Caulobacter sp. FWC2: one gene and its partners. The protein of the gene in region 1 binds, or shares a complex with, the protein of each later gene. Links are inferred from orthologs where the notes say so. Each region holds a gene or a part of one and is shown in the gene's direction. Other genes may lie near its edges.

Region 1 (3,061 bases):
TCGAGTCGGACCTGGGCGCCCAGGTCCAAGCCCAGGGCGCGGGCCTCGGTGATGTCATCCGCGCCCGACAGGATCGTCTCACCCTGGCGGCGGAAGCGCTGAGCGCCGTCCGGGGTCAGGGCCTCGACGATCAGGGTCAGGCGCGAACCGTCGAGCACGGCGCGGGCGCCGATGGCCGTCCGGCACGAGCCTTCCAGCGCGTAGAGCGCGCCGCGTTCAGCGGCGACGGCAAGGGTGGTTTCGCGGCAGCTAACGGCCTGCAGCCAGGGCGCATGGGCGTCTTCCAGGCGGGTCTCGATGACCAGGGCGCCCTGGCCCGGCGCCGGCGGGGCGGCGTCGGGGTCGAGCCAGCTCTTGGTGATGTGACCCAACCCCAGGCGGTTCAGGCCCGACTGGGCCAGCAGGATGGCGTCGGCCTCGCCGCGCTCCAGCTTGGCCAGGCGGGTGTCGACATTGCCGCGCAGCATGACGATCTCGAGATCGGGCCGCACGTGCAGGGCCTGGGCTTGGCGACGCAGGGAGGCGGTGCCCAGGCGCGCGCCCTTCGGCAGGTCTTCCAGCCGCTCGCAGATATTGCTGATGAAGGCGTCACGCGGGTCTTCACGCTCGGGCGTGGCGGCCAGGATCAGGCCCGGCGGCAGCTCGGCCGGCATGTCCTTCAGCGAGTGGACGGCGCAGTCGATGCGGCCGTCCAGCAGGGCTTCCTCGATTTCCTTGGTGAAGAGACCCTTGCCGCCGATCTCCATCAGGCGGCGATCCTGGATGCGGTCGCCGCTGGTGACGATCGGGATCAGCGGAGCGGCCGCCTCGATTTCTTCCTGGGAAGCGTCGAACGGAACGCCCAGCGCATGCGCGATCCGCGCCTGCATCAGCCCCGACTGGGCCAGGGAGAGCTTGGAGCCACGCGCCCCGATACGGATGGGAGGTTGCCGGGACACGGTCGGAACGTTACCTGCGGAGACAAGATTTCATCTTCGCTGCTACAGGAGCGGCGGGAAGCCCGCAACGAATGACTATCCTTACGGATTCTGCACTCACCATCCTCGGCCTGGAGACCAGCTGCGACGAGACCGCGGCCTCGGTCGTGCGCCGGGAGGCGGACGGTACGGTGACGGTGCTGTCGTCCGTAATCGGCACCCAGTTCGAACAGCACGCGCCGTTCGGCGGCGTGGTGCCCGAGATCGCCGCTCGCGCCCATGTGGAGTCGATCGACGCCATCGCCGCCGAGGCCATGCGCGCCTCGGGTCTGGGCTTCGATCAACTGGACGGCGTCGCCGCCACGGCTGGTCCCGGCCTGGTCGGCGGGGTCATGGTCGGCTTGGCGTTCGGCAAGGCCGTGTCGCTGGCGCGCGGCGTGCCGCTAGTCGCGGTCAATCACCTGGAAGGCCACGCGGTCTCGGCGCGCCTGGGCGCCGACATCGCCTATCCGTTCCTGCTGTTGCTAGTCTCCGGCGGCCATTGTCAGTTGCTGGAAGTCTCCGGCGTGGGAGCCTGCAAGCGCCGGGGCACCACGATCGACGACGCGGCCGGCGAGGCCTTCGACAAGATCGCCAAGAGCCTTGGCCTGCCCTATCCCGGCGGTCCGGCGCTGGAAAAGCTGGCGGTCGGCGGCGACGCGGCGCGCTATGCCCTGCCCCGCGCCCTGCTGGGCCGCAAGGATTGCGACTTCTCGTTCTCGGGCCTGAAGACGGCCGCCGCGCGGATCGCCGAGACCCTGACCACCGACGACGAGCGCCGCGATTTGGCCGCCGCCGTCCAGGCCGCCATCGCCCGCCAGCTGTCCGAGCGGGTCGACCGGGCCATGAAGCTCTACAAGGAAGGCCACGGGCCGGAAGACCTGCGCTTCGTCGTCGCCGGCGGCGTGGCCGCCAATGGCGCGGTGCGCGCGGTCCTGCTGGCCGACTGCGGGAAGAACGGCTTTTCGTTCGCCGCCCCGCCGCTGGCCTATTGCACCGACAACGCCGCCATGATCGCCCTGGCCGGGGCCGAGCGGCTGGCGCTGGGGATTTCCGACGACCTCGACGCCGTGGCCCGTCCGCGCTGGCCGCTGGACGAAGCCGCGGCGCTGGCCAACCCCGCCAACGCCTACGGACGCAAGGGAGCCAAGGCATGACCTTCCACCATGTAGGCGTCATCGGCGCCGGCGCCTGGGGCACGGCCCTGGCCCAGGTCTGCGCTCGCGCCGGTCTCCAGGTCACCTTGCAGGCCCGGGAGCCCGAGGTCGTGACGGCCGTCAACGAACGCCATGAGAACGCGGTGTTTCTTCCAGGCATCGCGCTGGAGCCATCGATCAGGGCGGTCACCGACCTGGCCGGCCTCGCCGACTGCGATCTGATCCTGGCCGTGGCCCCCGCTCAGCACCTGCGCGCGGCCCTCACCGCCTTCGCCCCCCACCACAAGGCCGGGGCGCCGATCCTGCTATGCTCCAAAGGCGTCGAGCAGGGCTCGCTGAAGCTGATGACCGAGGTGGCGGCCGAGGTCCTGCCCGGCGCGCCGATCGCGGTGCTTTCAGGGCCCAGCTTCGCTGGCGAAGTGGCGCGGAACCTGCCCGCCGCCGTCACCCTGGCCTGCGAGGACGAGGCCTTGGGCCGCGCCATCGCCGAGGCCATCGCCATCCCGACCTTCCGCCCCTACACGGCCAACGACCTGATCGGGGCCGAGGCCGGCGGAGCGGTGAAGAACGTCCTGGCCATCGCCTGCGGCATCGTCGAGGGCAAGGGCCTGGGCCGCAACGCCCACGCCACGGTGATCACCCGCGGGTTCGCCGAACTGACCCGCCTGGCCGTAACTCTCGGGGCCAAGCCCGAAACCGTCGCTGGCCTCTGCGGCTTGGGCGACCTCGTCTTGACCTGTTCCAGCCCGCAGTCGCGCAACATGAGCGTCGGCCTGGCCCTGGGCCAAGGCCTGACCCTGGAACAGGCCCTGGCCGGCAAGGTCTCGGTCGCTGAAGGGGTCGCCTCCGCCCCGGCCGTCCGCGCCCTGGCCCGCAAGGTCGGGGTCGAGGTTCCGATCTGCGAAGCCGTCGCCGCCATCCTGGCCGGCGAGGTCGAGGTCGACGCCG
Region 2 (2,863 bases), 4.9 Mb from region 1 along the record:
CCAGAGCCACCAGCTTGGCGTCGGCTTCGTAGAGCGCATCGATCAGGGTGTTGAAGCGCTTGGCCGCGTCGCGCCGGGCCGGCGTCAGGCGCGGCACGTCTTCCAGGAAGATCGTGTGGAAGCGCTCGGCGACGGCCAGATAGTCCTGCGGCCCCAGGGCCTGCTGGCACAGGCTGGCGAAGGACGAGCGCAGCATCCCGCCCGCGGCGCGCGGCAGACGCATCTTCCTGCCCAGCACCTCAAGGGTCGCGCCCGTCTCGGCCGCGCCGTCCAGCATGTCGGTCCACAGCTGCTCGAACTCGGCCTGGTTGGCTTTATCATTGGGGGCCAGCCAGGTGCGGGCCGCCCGCAGGCGGTCCAGACGGAAGTCGACCGGCCCGCGCACGGCCACGACGTCCATGGCGTCCTTCAGCATGGCGATGAACGGCGTGAAGAGCTGACGGTTGAGGCCGTCCTTGTAGAGGTCGTCTGGCGGACGGTTCGAGGTGGCCACAAGGGTGACGCCGCGCGCGAACAGCGCCTCGAACAGCCGGCCCAGGATCATGGCGTCGGCGATGTCGGTGACCTGCAGCTCGTCAAAGCACAGCAGGCGGGCGCTCGCGGCGATCAGATCGGCAGTCGGGACGATCGGGTCATCGCCCTTGTGCTGGCCGAACCGCGCCTTGCGCGCCGCCGCGTCGCCCTTGCGCCAGGCGTCGATGTCGGCGTGGACCTCGGCCATGAAGGCGTGGAAGTGGATGCGGCGCTTCTTGGTGATCGGGGCGCTGTCGAAGAACAGGTCCATCAGCATGGACTTCCCGCGCCCGACCGGCCCCCAGAGGTAGACGCCGCGCTGGCTCTTGGGCTTGCGGCCGAACAGCGAGAAGCCGGGCTCGCCGGCGTTGTCGAGATCGGCTTCCAGCCGGGACAGGGCTTCCACGGCCGCGGCCTGGGCCACGTCGGGCCGGATGTCGCCCTGGGCCAGGCGCTCGCGATAGGCGGTGCGTAGAGATGTCGGCATCGAGGAGTGCGGTTAGCGCGAGAGCGGCGCGGGGGGAAGGGCCTTGCGCCTCTCAACATCGACGGAGCGAAGCGCTATGGGAGGGGGATGAATATCCTCCACCTGCCCGACGAAGCCGCGACTCAGGCGCTGGGCCGGGCCCTGGCCGCTACCCTGAGACCCGGCGACGCCCTCTGCCTGACCGGCCCGCTAGGCGCCGGCAAGTCGACCCTGGCCCGCGCCCTGATCCGCGCCCTGACCACGCCGGACGAAGAGGTGCCCAGCCCGACCTTCACCCTGGTGCAGTTCTACGAGACGGCCGGCTTCCCCCTGGCCCACTTCGATCTCTACCGTCTGTCGGACCCCGATGAGGCCTATGAGATCGGCCTGGACGAAGCCCTGGACGGCGGCGTCGCCCTGATCGAATGGCCCCAACGGCTCAAAGGGCGTTTGCCCGCGACTCGGCTCGATATAGACATCGCCCTCGACGGCGACGCGCGGCGCGCCGCCATCACACGGCACGGCGATTTCGAGGGACGTGATCTTGAGTTCTGAGAGAGAAGTGGCGAAGGCCGCGTTCCTGAAAACCCACGGCTTCGGCGACGTCCGCCGCGAGAGCCTGGGCGGCGACGCCTCGACGCGGTCATATGAGCGCCTGCACCGCGCCAAGAACGCAGACGAGGACGGATCCAGCTTCATCTTCATGGACCAGCCGCCGTCCGTCGAGACCGCGCCCTGCCCGCCGGGCGCTACGCCCGAAGAACGCGCCGCGCTCGGGTACAACGCCCTGGCCCGCCTGGCCGCCGGCCGGGTGGACGCCTTCGTCGCCTGCGCAGGCTGGTTGAACGCGCAAGGCCTGTCGGCGCCGAAGGTTTTGGCCGCCAATCCCGCGATTGGCCTGGCCGTCCTGGAAGACTTGGGCGACGACCTTTACGCGCGCCTGATCGAGACCGGGATCGACGAGGCCCCGCTCTATGACGCCGCCATCGACGGCCTGCTGGCCTTGCACGCCGCGCCGACACCGGACGTTCTGAGCTTCGGCGGCTCGACCTGGCCGCTGCTGACCTATGACGATCTCGCGCTGAAGACTGCCCACGACATCTTCATCGAGTGGCAGCCCAAGTTCCGCGACCTGACCTTCGACGAGGCGGCTCTGGCAGAATGGGAAGCCATCTGGGCGCCGATCCGCAACACGGGCGAGGCCGGCGCGACCGTCTTCTGCCACCGCGACTATCACGCCGAGAACCTGATCTGGCTGCCAGAGCGCCAGGGCGCGGCCCGGGTCGGCCTGCTCGATTTCCAGGACGCGGTGCTGGCCCATCCGGCTTGGGACCTGTCGATGCTGCTGCACGACGCGCGCCGCACCGTCTCGCCTGAGCGCGAGACCGCTAGCCTGGAGCGTTATCTGGCCGCGCGGCCGGAACTCGACCGCACCGCCTTCCTGGCCGACTATCACGCGCTGGGCGCGCTCAACATCATCCGGATCCTGGGAATCTTCGCCCGCCTGGTGACCCGCGACGGCAAGCCCCGTTACGCCGACTTCATCCCGCGCCTTTGGGTCTATCTGGAGGTTTGCTTCGCCGATCCGGCGCTAGCGGACCTCAAGGCCTGGTTCGACCAGTACGTTCCCGCCGAGGCCCGCCGATGACCGTTCCGAAAGTCGCCATGGTGCTGGCCGCCGGCCTCGGCACCCGCATGCGCCCCCTGACCAACGATCAGCCCAAGGCTCTGGTCGAGGTGCATGGCAAGGCGCTGATCGATCACATGCTGGACCGCCTGGCCGCCGCCGGGGTCGAGACCGCGGTGGTCAATGTCCACTATTTCGCCGACCTGGTCGAAGCCCACCTGAAGGCCCGCCAGGCCAAGGGGGTTGGCCCGAAGATC
Region 3 (2,879 bases), 170 kb from region 1 along the record:
TGCGCAACAGCTCGCTGCAGGGCGGCTACCTGATCCTCGGCGCTCGAGCCCTTGGCCTGGACGCTGGTCCGATGTCGGGCTTCGACAATGCCGGTGTCGACGCCGAGTTCTTCGCGGGCACGAACATCAAGAGCAACTTCATCGTCTCGATCGGCCACGGTACGGACGAGGGCCTGTTCCCACGCAACCCGCGCCTGACCTTCGACGAGGCGGCGAAGATTCTCTGACTTTAAGTGACAGCCTCTGTCGGCTTTGCCGACAGGTTGGGTGACGGCGGAGGGGCATCGAGCTAAAACGCCCGGATGACCCTCCGCCACACTCTCCTCGCCCTCCCGCTCGTGCTGCTCGCCGCCTGCGGGCCGGCCAAGAAGGACGAGGCCGCCACGGCGCCCGCCGCAGAGACTGGCGCGAAAGCTCCCGTCCACGTCGCCATCGCGCCCTATGTCGGCGGCCCGCTGAAGATCAGCAACGACGGCGTCGGTCCGATCAATGGCTCGGTCGCCTTCGACCTGGCCACGCTGAAGGTGCTGTTCCCGAAGGCCAAGGTCGACAGCGCCTTCCTGCACTTCGGCGAGGGTCCGCCTCAGCCGATCATCAATGTCGAGCAGGACAACGTCCCCTTGGCCGAGATCGGCAAGAACGATGAGGCCGAGATCGCCTATGTCCGCGTCGAGGCCGGCGACGCTCGCGGCCCCAAGGACGAACAGCTGCTGGCAAAGTGGGCCGATCTCGGCTTCGCCGTCGACCAGTGCCGCGCCGGCGAGGGTCGCGAGATCAACCAGACCATCTGCGTGCGCCCCGAGGCCCCGAACGTCTCCTACGTGTTCGGCGTCCCCGGCTATACGGGCAAGACCGTTCCGCCCGAGGCGACCCTGAAGGCAAAGGGCCAGTTGAACAGCTTGATCTGGCGTCCGGCCGAGGGCGCGGTCGTCGGCGCCGGCTGATCCATGATCCTGTCGATCGACACCTGCCTCGGCGCCAGTTCGGTCGCCGTGCTGGACGGCGAGCGCGTGCTGGCCGTGCGGAGCGAAGCCATGACCCGCGGCCACCAGGAGCGCATCGGCGTCCTGGCGCGGGAAGCCGCCGCCGATGCGGGTGTGGCCTTTACCGACCTCACCCGCATCGGCGTTACGGTTGGTCCCGGCTCATTCACCGGCCTGCGCGTCGGCCTTGCCTTCGCCAAGGGCCTGGCCACGGCGCTGTCGATCCCGTGCGTCGGGGTCAATACGCTGGAGAGCCTGGCCTACGGGACCAAGGGCTTCGTCGCGGCCGTGATCGATGCGCGGATGAGCCAAGTCTATATCCAGGGCTTCGCCGACGGCGTTTCACTGATGGCCCCGGACGCCCTGGGCCTCGGCGAAGCCGCGGCACGGCTGGCCGAACTCTATTCCGGCGGACCGGCGACCTTGATCGGGTCTGGCGCGCCGCTGCTGTCCGACGCGCTGGGCCACGCGACCGTCCTGACGCCTGTCTCCCCCGATCCGGTCGCCGTCGCCCGCCTGGCCGCCGCCAAGCTCGCTCCGACCCATTCGCCACGTCCGCTTTATCTGCGCGCGCCCTATGCGACGCTGCCCACGGCTCAAGCCGAAGCATGAACCTGCGTCCCGTTGGGCCCGAGGCCTCTTTCGATCTGGCCGATATCCACGACAAGGCCTTCGACCGGCCCTGGACGGCGCTGGAGTTCGACGACCTGCTGAAATCCCCGGGCGCGTTCGCGGTGCTGGGCGAGGCTGGCGAACCGGCCGAGGCCAAGGGCTTCATCCTGTGCCGCTCGATCGCCGGCGAGGCCGAGATCCTGACCATCGCCGTCGATCCGGCCGCCCGCCGTCGCGGCTGGGGCGCCGCACTGGTGGAAATCGCCGCCGGAATCGCCGCCGAGACCGGGTCCGAGGCCATGTTCCTGGAGGTCGCCGCCGACAATCTGGCGGCCATCGCCCTCTACCAGACGACCGGTTTCGCCAAGGTCGGCCTGCGCAAGGGCTATTATCCCCATCCAGATGGGGCCAAGGACGCGCTTGTCATGCGGCGAGCGCTTAACACTTAAGGGCCGACCGCCTATCTTGCCGCGACTCAGACGGAGCTCCGCCGTGGATCGACTCGAAAAGACCTGTATCGAAAAAGGCATGCGCATGACGGACCAGCGCCGCGTGATCGCGCGCGTGCTGTCGTCGGCCGACGACCATCCGGACGTCGAGGAGCTGCACCGCCGGGCCCACGCCATCGATCCGCACATCTCGATCGCCACGGTGTACCGCACCGTCCGCCTGTTCGAGGAAAGCGGCATCATCGAGCGCCACGACTTCCGTGACGGCCGCTCGCGTTATGAAGAGACGCCCGACCATCACCACGACCACCTGATCGACATGAAGACCGGCAAGGTCGTCGAGTTCGTGGACGAGGAGATCGAGGCGCTTCAGAACGCGATCGCCCGCAAGCTCGGCTACAAGCTGATCGACCACCGTCTGGAGCTCTACGGCATTCCGCTCGAGGACTGAGCGGTCGCGGGTGTGACCCTGACGAACTTGCGCCCGGGGCCGCGTGACCCCATAACCTCGCGCATGAGCGAGACCCCGCAAAAGCGCCTCTATATCAAGACCTACGGCTGTCAGATGAACGTCTATGACAGCGAGCGCATGGCCGATGTCCTGCGCCCGCTGGGCTATGGCGTGGTCGATGATCCGGAAGGCGCGGACCTGGTGGTGCTGAACACCTGCCACATCCGCGAGAAGGCGACCGAGAAGGTCTATTCCGAGCTCGGCTACATCAAGCAGATGAAGGATCGCAAGGCGCAGGACGGTGGTCGCATGACCATCGCCGTGGCCGGCTGCGTGGCCCAGGCCGAGGGCAAGGAGATCATGCATCGCCAGAAGGCGGTCGAT

Evidence for each region.
Region 2: the proteins of tsaD (region 1) and tsaE are in contact, whole or in part, in a crystal structure (PDB 6N9A), measured with the Thermotoga maritima proteins. The link is inferred for Caulobacter sp. FWC2 from one-to-one orthologs. Residues at the interface, in WP_004082750.1 of Thermotoga maritima: Cys10, Asp11, Arg49, His50, Leu82, Gly84, Gly135, Gly136, Glu154, Thr155, Leu156, Asp157, Asp158, Ser159, Glu162, Asp165, Lys166, Arg169, Leu170, Tyr175, Lys213, Thr214, Leu217, Tyr218, Gln221, Arg222, Asn324; in WP_004082108.1 of Thermotoga maritima: Leu37, Gly38, Lys46, Lys57, Val59, Lys60, Ser61, Thr63, Phe64, Thr65, Leu66, Met67, Val69, Pro71, Tyr82, Arg83, Leu84, Asp86, Asp88, Phe89, Asp93, Ile128, Asp130, Glu131, Arg134.
Region 3: the proteins of tsaD (region 1) and tsaB are in contact, whole or in part, in a solved structure (PDB 4WQ4), measured with the Escherichia coli proteins. The link is inferred for Caulobacter sp. FWC2 from one-to-one orthologs.

The regions. Positions count from the first base shown.
Region 1 is NZ_PEBF01000001.1:5,066,511-5,069,571, forward strand. What follows is about bases 152-3,061. They hold tsaD (tRNA (adenosine(37)-N6)-threonylcarbamoyltransferase complex transferase subunit TsaD), read left to right. Parts: upstream 152-1,009; coding sequence 1,010-2,113; downstream 2,114-3,061. Other genes in these bases: hemC (hydroxymethylbilane synthase), read right to left, coding at 152-938; CSW62_RS23895 (NAD(P)H-dependent glycerol-3-phosphate dehydrogenase), read left to right, coding at 2,110-3,061. In the rest of the region: more of hemC, read right to left, coding at 1-151.
Region 2 is NZ_PEBF01000001.1:186,832-189,694, reverse strand. Bases 99-2,810 are described here. They hold tsaE (tRNA (adenosine(37)-N6)-threonylcarbamoyltransferase complex ATPase subunit type 1 TsaE), read left to right. Parts: upstream 99-1,087; coding sequence 1,088-1,534; downstream 1,535-2,810. Other genes in these bases: murU (N-acetylmuramate alpha-1-phosphate uridylyltransferase MurU), read left to right, coding at 2,624-2,810; amgK (N-acetylmuramate/N-acetylglucosamine kinase AmgK), read left to right, coding at 1,518-2,627; zapE (cell division protein ZapE), read right to left, coding at 99-1,000. Outside these bases: more of zapE, read right to left, coding at 1-98; more of murU, read left to right, coding at 2,811-2,863. UniProt on the Escherichia coli protein: Required for the formation of a threonylcarbamoyl group on adenosine at position 37 (t(6)A37) in tRNAs that read codons beginning with adenine.
Region 3 is NZ_PEBF01000001.1:5,232,525-5,235,403, forward strand. The notes cover bases 44-2,771. They hold tsaB (tRNA (adenosine(37)-N6)-threonylcarbamoyltransferase complex dimerization subunit type 1 TsaB), read left to right. Parts: upstream 44-947; coding sequence 948-1,595; downstream 1,596-2,771. Other genes in these bases: CSW62_RS24710 (malonic semialdehyde reductase), read left to right, coding at 44-227; CSW62_RS24715 (DUF1131 family protein), read left to right, coding at 303-944; rimI (ribosomal protein S18-alanine N-acetyltransferase), read left to right, coding at 1,592-2,044; CSW62_RS24730 (Fur family transcriptional regulator), read left to right, coding at 2,088-2,495; miaB (tRNA (N6-isopentenyl adenosine(37)-C2)-methylthiotransferase MiaB), read left to right, coding at 2,559-2,771. In the rest of the region: more of CSW62_RS24710, read left to right, coding at 1-43; more of miaB, read left to right, coding at 2,772-2,879. UniProt on the Escherichia coli protein: Required for the formation of a threonylcarbamoyl group on adenosine at position 37 (t(6)A37) in tRNAs that read codons beginning with adenine.